Regions from separate parts of the Microbacterium sp. OVT16B genome, predicted to be linked through region 1. Evidence: predicted binding sites of a transcription regulator. Region 1 holds the regulator's gene; the other holds the start of a gene.
What was found. Region 1 encodes LexA, which represses DNA repair genes until DNA is damaged. Its sites were predicted from a motif close to TCGAACANNTGTTCGA; they were not measured.
Positions count from the first base shown of each region.

Region 2: recA (recombinase RecA) is a predicted target of LexA. The motif match lies at 2,611-2,626, and genes of this name have one in related genera.

Region 1 covers NZ_JAHXZA010000001.1:1,490,605-1,494,811, reverse strand. Annotated here, with positions in the region: gene hisB (imidazoleglycerol-phosphate dehydratase HisB) at 1-435, opposite strand, end outside; gene LC438_RS07010 (histidinol-phosphate transaminase) at 432-1,526, opposite strand; gene LC438_RS07005 (LysM peptidoglycan-binding domain-containing protein) at 1,620-1,982, opposite strand; gene lexA (transcriptional repressor LexA) at 2,274-2,960, shown strand; gene metE (5-methyltetrahydropteroyltriglutamate--homocysteine S-methyltransferase) at 3,034-4,207, opposite strand, start outside.
Region 2 covers NZ_JAHXZA010000001.1:2,272,566-2,276,772, forward strand. Annotated here, with positions in the region: gene miaB (tRNA (N6-isopentenyl adenosine(37)-C2)-methylthiotransferase MiaB) at 1-302, opposite strand, end outside; gene LC438_RS10855 (regulatory protein RecX) at 440-1,309, opposite strand; gene recA (recombinase RecA) at 1,369-2,415, opposite strand; gene LC438_RS10865 (DUF3046 domain-containing protein) at 2,683-2,907, opposite strand; gene LC438_RS10870 (helix-turn-helix domain-containing protein) at 2,926-3,234, opposite strand; gene LC438_RS10875 (CinA family protein) at 3,376-3,858, opposite strand; gene pgsA (CDP-diacylglycerol--glycerol-3-phosphate 3-phosphatidyltransferase) at 3,855-4,207, opposite strand, start outside.

The DNA.
Region 1 (4,207 bases):
GTGCCGCACGAGGGCGCCCGTGAAGTGACCGCCGATGAGGTGGTACTCGAATCCTGTGGGCTCACCTTCGTGCACGAGGTACGGGCGACCGGAGATGTCCACGACCGCCTGCGCGACCGCCTCGTCGAGAGGGACCAGCGCGTCGCCGTAGCGGGAGATGCCGGACTTGTCGCCCAGCGCCTCGCGGATCGCCTGCCCGAGCACGATCGAGACGTCCTCGACGGTGTGGTGCGCATCGATGTTCGTGTCGCCGGACGCCCGCACCGTGAGGTCGGTGAGGGAGTGCTTCGCGAACGCTGTCAGCATGTGGTCGAAGAACGGCACCGAGGTGTCGATGCGGCTCACACCCGTCCCGTCGAGGTTGAGCTCGAGCTCGACCGTGGACTCCGACGTGCTGCGCACGCGGCGGGCTGTGCGCGGGGCGGGGGTGCTCATGATGCCGATCCTATCGAGGCGAGGGCGTCGAGGAACGCCGTGGTCTCGGCCTCCGTGCCCGCGGTGACGCGGAGGTGGCCGGGGATGCCGACGTCGCGGATCAGCACGCCCCTGTCGTACAGCTGCTGCCACGTGGCCTTCGGGTCGACCACGCCACCGAAGAGGACGAAGTTCGACCAGGACTCGTGCGGCGTGTACCCGAGCGCCTCCAGGGTCGCCGAGATGCGGTCGCGCTGCTCGACGATCTCGTCGACCATGCCGAGCATGACATCGGCGTTGCGCAGCGCGGCGATCGCCGCCGCCTGGGTGAGGGCGCTCAGGTGATAGGGCAGGCGCACGAGGCGCAGCGCGTCGATGAACGCGGGATCGGCGGCCAGGTAGCCCACCCGCGCTCCCGCGAAGGCGAACGCCTTGCTCATCGTGCGCGACACCGCCAGACGCGGACGCCCCTCGAGAAGGGAGAGGGCGGATGCCGCCTCCCTCGGTGCGAACTCCTGATACGCCTCGTCGACGATCACGATGCCTCTGGCCGCCTCGTAGACGGCCTCGACGACATCGAGCCCGAGGGGCGTGCCCGTCGGGTTGTTCGGGGAGCACAGCAGGATCACGTCGGGGTCGACAGCGCGCACCTGAGCAGCAGCATCTTCCGCGGTGATCGTGTAGTCGGGCTCGCGGACACCCGCCACCCAGCGTGCGCCGGTGCCCTGAGCGATCAGCGGGTACATGGAGTACGTGGGCGCGAAGCCGAACGCCGTGCGTCCAGGACCGCCGAAGGCCTGGAGGATGTGCTGCAGCACCTCGTTCGAGCCGTTGCCCGCCCAGATCTGGTCGGCAGTGAGGCCGTGCCCGAGATACTCGGCGAAGCCCTCGCGCAGGGTCGTGAACTCTCGATCCGGGTAGCGGTTCATGTCGCGCAGCGCCACGGCGATGTCGTCGAGGATGTCGCTGGCGACGGCATCCGGAATGGGATGCGTGTTCTCGTTGACGTTGAGCGCGATGGGAAGCGGGGCCTGCGGAGCTCCGTAGGGAGTCAATCCGCGGAGGTCGTCGCGAAGCGGGAGGTCATCGAGTGATGCGGTCACCCTTCCCATGCTAGGACGCGCGAAGGCCGATGATGCACCGGGTGACGCCGCATTGCGCATGCGCCGCTCCCAAGACGGGCTCGCAGGACGCGCGCTCCGAGATCACTCGGAGTACTGCGCGGGGATGGCGAGCTCGTCGCCGATCTGCAGTGCGCCGCCCGTGAGCATGTTGAGCCGACTGATCTCGCCGATCACCTCGCGAGGGTCGGCGTCGGGAGCGACCGTGGTGGCGATCGACCAGAGGGTGTCCCCCGGCATCACCGTGACGGTCTCGAAGGACGCCGTCGCGACGTGAGCGCCGGACGCCGCAGCGCTTCCGCCGCTGAGCGCGGCGAAGGCGATGCCCGCCGCGAGAGGGATCGAGGCGAGCCCGAGGAGCACGCGGCGACCGCGGACCGTCAGACGCAGGCGTGCGGCCGGACGTGCCGGAAGAACTGCTGCGGTTCCGAAGGTGATGGTGCTCATGTCGTGCTCCCTTTCTGCCCTCCGACGGATCATCCCCGCCGGAGAAAGTTGGCGTAGCGTTCGCATCCAGGACTCGGCCGGGAGCCAGGAATGCGAAGCTACGTACCGAAGATATCTTCGAGTTCGAACATCTGTCAAGCGTTCTTCGAAACCTGATTCGAGAATCTGCCGACACGCTCGAACAGATCTTCCAGATCGGGCCGTTTCTCGGATACGGTTTCGATACGGATACCCCACCACGGACCTCCGACATTCGAACTGCGACGCCGGAATCGCGTACAAAGGAGCACGATGAGCGAGAACTCCGCCCCCGACACCGAGGCGCCGCGCACCCGTCGACGCAAGAGCCTCAGCCCCAAGCAGATGGCGATCCTGGAGGTCATCCAGAACTCGATCAGCCGGCACGGCTATCCGCCGAGCATGCGCGAGATCGGCGACGCCGTCGGCCTCAAGTCGCTGTCCAGCGTCACGCATCAGCTCGGACAGCTGGAGCTCAGCGGCTATCTGCGCCGCGACCCCGGCAAGACCAGGGCCATGGAGGTGCTCATCGACCTCCCCGGCGCGAGCGGCGAGAATCCCGCCGATGTCGCCACCCCGGTCGGAGACGCCGCTCTCGTGCCGCTGGTGGGCCGCATCGCCGCCGGAGTGCCGATCACCGCGGATCAGCAGGTCGAGGAGATCTTCCCGCTCCCCCGGCAGCTCGTCGGCAAGGGCGACCTGTTCATGCTCAAGGTGTCGGGCGAGTCGATGATCGACGCCGCGATCTGCGACGGGGACTGGGTCGTCGTGCGTTCGCAGCACAGCGCGGAGAACGGCGAGATCGTCGCGGCCATGCTCGACGGCGAGGCCACGGTCAAGGTGCTCCGCCGCCGCGACGGACACACCTGGCTCCTCCCCCGCAACTCCGCCTTCGAGCCGATCCTGGGCGACGAGGCCGTGATCCTCGGCAAGATCGTCGCGGTGCTGCGCGCGGTCTGACGTCGGCTGACGACAGCGAACCGCCCTTCCCGAGCTCCGGGAAGGGCGGTTCGCTTCTCTCTTCTGACGGGCGTCAGACCGCGACGACCACGTCCTCGCGCACCCGACGCGTGGCCTCGACGATGTTGCGCAGCGACGCCACGGTCTCGTCATATCCGCGCGTCTTCAGACCGCAGTCGGGGTTGACCCACAGCTGTCGCGTCGGGATCTCGTCCACCGCGCGGCGCAGCAGCGACTCGACCTCCTCCGCCGAGGGGACGCGCGGCGAGTGGATGTCGTAGACACCGGGGCCGATGCCGTGATCGAAGCCGACCTCGGCGATGTCCGCCACGACCTCCATGCGGCTGCGGGCCGCCTCGATCGATGTCACGTCGGCGTCGAGGGCGCGGATCGCGTCGATCACGACGCCGAACTCCGAGTAGCAGAGGTGGGTGTGCACCTGGGTGCCCGCCGCCGCGCCACCCGTCGCGAGGCGGAACGAGTCCACCGACCACTGCAGGTACGCGGGCTGATCCGCCTTCTTCAGAGGCAGCAGCTCGCGCAGCGCCGGCTCGTCGACCTGGATGATCGCGATACCAGCGGCCTCGAGGTCGGCGATCTCGTCGCGCAGGGCGAGCGCCACCTGGTTCGCGGTCTCGCCGAGCGGCTGGTCGTCTCGGACGAAGGACCAGGCGAGGATCGTGACGGGGCCCGTCAGCATCCCCTTCATGTGCTTGGTCGTGAGCGACTGGGCGTACGTCGACCAGTCCACCGTGATCGGAGCGGGACGGGAGACGTCGCCCCACAGGAGGGACGGGCGGGTCGCGCGGGAGCCGTACGACTGCACCCAGCCGTTCTCGGTGACGTCGAAGCCATCGAGGTTCTCGGCGAAGTACTGCACCATGTCATTGCGCTCCGGCTCACCGTGCACGAGCACGTCGAGGCCCAGGTCCTCCTGCAGCGAGACGACGCTGGCGACCTCGCGACGCAGGAACTCCTCGTAGTCCTCGGCGGGGATCTCGCCCCTGGTGAACCGCGCCCGGGCGCGACGGATGTCGCCGGTCTGCGGGAAGGATCCGATCGTCGTGAGCGGCAGCGCCGGAAGGCCGAGGGCCTCCTGCGCGGACTCGCGCTCCTCGTAGGACACGCGCGAGAAGTCCGCCTCGGTGAGTGCACGGGCACGAACGGCACCGTCGCGGACTCCCGGAGCCGAGAGACGGTCCTGCAGGGCAGCGGATGCCGCGTCGAGATCGGCGGCGACGGCCGCA
Region 2 (4,207 bases), 780 kb from region 1:
ACGGCGATCTGCATACCGTCCTTGCGACGCTTGACAGAAGCGAGCTGGCCGAGGGTTCCGTAGAGCTTGCCTGCCGCGTTGTCGCGGACCGCGCACGTGTTGATGATCACGACATCGGCCTCTGCGCCATCGGCCGCCCTGACGTAGCCGGCGCTCTCCAGTGAGCCCGAGAGCCGCTCGGAGTCGTGCACATTCATCTGGCACCCGAAGGTGCGCACTTCGTACGAGCGCTGCCGCCCGTCGCTGTCGATTGCTGCCGACGAGGCATCGATGATCGTCGGTTCACTGCGCGGGATAGTCATGATGGGTCAATTCTACGTTCGAGTGGCGTCTTCTCGCGCTCAGGAAAGCCTCGTCCCTTGACCGCGTCGGAACGTCGCCGAGGCGTGGGCCCGGAACCCGTTGGGATCATGCTCGAAGGGCACGCCGTCGAACTCGACTACTCGAAGCGCACGCCCGAAGAAGGCCGCCGACCGCCGAACTGCTCGGCAGTGACCGTCCGAACCACGTTCGAGACCACCCCTCCCGGATAGCCACGACGAGCGAGCTGGCCGGTGAGTCGGCGCTTCGCGGTCTCCGGATCGAGCCGCGCCAGCGACCGCATCTTGGTGCGAGCGAATTCGAGCGCCCGCTCGATGTCGTCGTCGGGGAGCTCGTCGAGCGCCGCATCGATCACATCGCGAGAGAGGCCGCGCTGGGCGAGAGCCCGTGAGACGGCGACCCTCCCCTGCTTCTTCCGCTCCACTCCGGAGGTGACGAGCTGGGCGGCGAGCACCGCATCGTCGAGGTAGCCACGACGGCAGAAGTCGTCGATCACGTCGTCGATCTGCGCCGCGTCGAGCCGGTGCCCCTGCACCTCGACCCCCTTCAGCACCATCTGCGCCTCCGAGATGGAGAGCGATCTCGCACGCAGCTTGCGCACGAGAAGCTCCTCCGCCGACTCTCGGATCTCGGCAGGATCGGGGCCGTCGCCGGCGTTCTCCACCGCATCCGGAGACTGCAGGGCACGCAGTCTCGGAGCGGACCTCGCCAGACCGCCCCGAGCCGGATGACGGTCGCTGGGACGGCCTGCGTCAGCGACGCGACTCGTCGCCGAACGATCGCTCGACGCATCCCAGGTCGACCGCCATGCACCGTCACCGGTGCGGTGAGAGAAGACGTCCTCGACGTTCTCCCCCACCGCACCGGACTCAGGAGCATCCACGGCAACGGCCTCATGTTCGACCGTCGCCCCGAATCTGTCGCTGCTCGCTGCCGCAGGGCCGCCGAACAGCGGGATCACCGGCGCAATCCGCTCAGATTCGTCCATGGGTCACTCCGATCTTTGAGCAGGGCGGCACGCGACCTCGGGCCGATACCGCAGCACGATCACGCCGGGCGACGCTCGGCGAGCTCGTCGGCCGGGGCCACCGCGGCCTGCACACCGATGCCGAGCTTCTGCTTGATCTGGGTCTCGATGGCCAGCGCGATGTCGGGGTTCTTGAGGAGGAACGACCGCGCGTTCTCCTTGCCCTGGCCGAGCTGGTCGCCGTCGTAGGTGTACCAGGAGCCGGACTTCTTCACGATGCCGTGATCGACGCCGAAGTCGATCAGGCTGCCCTCGCGAGAGATGCCGATGCCGTAGAGGATGTCGAACTCCGCCTGCTTGAACGGCGGAGCCATCTTGTTCTTGACGACCTTGACGCGCGTACGGTTTCCCACGGCGTCGGTGCCGTCCTTCAGCGTCTCGATACGACGAATGTCGAGGCGGACCGACGCATAGAACTTGAGCGCCTTTCCACCGGCGGTGGTCTCCGGGGACCCGAAGAAGACACCGATCTTCTCGCGCAGCTGGTTGATGAAGATCATCGTCGTGTTGGTCTGGTTCAGGCCACCCGTGAGCTTTCGCAGCGCCTGAGACATGAGTCGGGCCTGGAGACCCACGTGCGAGTCGCCCATCTCGCCCTCGATCTCCGCGCGAGGCACGAGCGCCGCCACGGAGTCGATGACGATGAGGTCGATGGCACCGGAACGCACGAGCATGTCGGCGATCTCGAGCGCCTGCTCACCCGTATCGGGCTGCGACACGAGAAGAGCGTCGATGTCGACACCGAGCTTCGCCGCGTAGTCGGGGTCGAGCGCGTGCTCGGCGTCGATGAACGCTGCGATGCCTCCCGCACGCTGCGCGTTGGCGATCGCGTGGAGGGTCAGGGTCGTCTTACCCGAGGACTCAGGGCCATAGATCTCGACGATGCGGCCACGCGGCAGACCACCGACGCCGAGCGCGACGTCGAGAGCAATGGAACCGGTCGGGATGACGGCGACGGGAGCGCGCTCGTCGCTCCCCAGCCGCATGACCGAGCCCTTTCCGAACTGGCGGTCGATCTGAGCGAGTGCAGTCTCGAGGGACTTCTCGCGGTCTGCGGGTGATGGCATGATGTGTTCCTTCTGCTCGCGTGTTGCCGTCTGTAGGCTGTCGCGGCTCCCCCAGGCTGGGCGAACTCTCCGACAAGACGTATGGCTCCGTGGCCATGTCTTCACCGTACGGGGGGCCTCCGACATAGAGTCGGAACACCCACGAACTGTGCAGAACACGGTTCCTGAACCACTTGTGCAGAAGACTACGCGGCATCGAACAGATATTCGAGCAGGTCGCGCTCTCGGCGTGTCGGAATGCGGAGCACTCGAACACTTGTCATCGGTTCAACGCTTGCGCGGTTCCAGACGTCCGGCGCCATGTCGACGCGCCAACGGGACGTCGGTCTCATCGCACAGCGCGAGCCAGATGTCGCGCGGAGGAACACCGGCATCCAGCGCTTCGAGCGCCGTACGACCCGCGAGCTGGGACAGGACGAGGTCGTTCACCAGAGAGAGGGCTCTGCCCCGGAACTCCGCATCGACCGCACGGAGGAACTCGCTACGGCGCATGGAGATGTGGGAGACCGATCAGCGCAGCGAGAGCTGCGGCTCGATCGACGCGACCAGATCGTCGGGAACGACGTCGGGGAACACCTGGAGACCCTCGAGCACGGAGATGCGATCTCCGACCTCGCGCATGATGATCGAGATGGGAACGTCGAGCGCATCGGCGACCGACGCGAGGATCTCGCTCGAGGCCTCCTTCTGCCCGCGCTCGACCTCACTGAGATAGCCGAGCGCCACAGACGCCTTGCTTGCGACCTGCCGAAGGGTGCGCCCCTTCTGCAGACGGAAGTCCCTCAGCACATCGCCGATTTCCTGCCTGACAAGAATCATCGGAACCTCCTCCCCGTTCGGTCCGCCGGAGTCTCCTCCGACGAGATCGCCAGTCTAATACCACTGGCATGCACAGAATCTACTCTTTCACCCTGTGGTTTGAATGTGAGCACACTCATGTCAACTTTGCCCTGGGGATTTCTATTCCCCGACGAGCTCTCGCAGGATCGCAAGCGCAGCGTCGACAGTCTGGGCTCTGATTGCAGCGCGATCGCCCGTGAACACGACCGCGCGGCTCACCTCCGCGATGGGCGTCGCCACGCCGATGTGCACCGTTCCCACAGGCTGCCCGTCCGGCGAGTCCGGCCCGGCGATGCCCGTCGTCGACACTCCGACATCGGCGGAGCGTCCTCCGACGGCCACGGCGCTCCTGACGCCCCGCGCCATCTGCGCCGCGACCTCCGGATGCACGGCCCCGTGCGTGTCGAGCAGGTGTGCGTCGACGCCCAGGAGGGTGTGCTTGACCGGCGTCGCATAGGCGACGACCCCGCCGAGCAGTACGGCGGACGCGCCGGGGACGCCGACCAGCGCCGAGCAGAGGGCGCCGCCGGTGAGGGACTCCGCGACACCGAGGGTCCACCCTCGCGCGTCGAGCGCGGCCAGGGCGTCGGAGGCTGCGCTCACGACGCTCGCCGGGCTCCGCGGACCTGCGCGATGATGTAGTCGATACCGCTGGAGACCGTGAGCACGAGGACGATGACCATGAGAACAGCGGTCACGAGCGTCCACGGCTCTCGTCCGATCAGCACGTGCAACGGGAGCAGCGCCCACGACAGGGCGACGCCCTGCACAGCCGTTTTGATCTTCCCCATCCAGGCCGCGGCGACCACGTGTTCGTTCACGATCATCAGGCGGTGGACAGTGATGCCCCACTCGCGCACGAAGATGATCGCGACCAGCCACCAGTTCACCTCGCCGAGGATCGCGAGTCCGATGAACCCCGCCCCCGTGAGGAGCTTGTCGGCGATCGGGT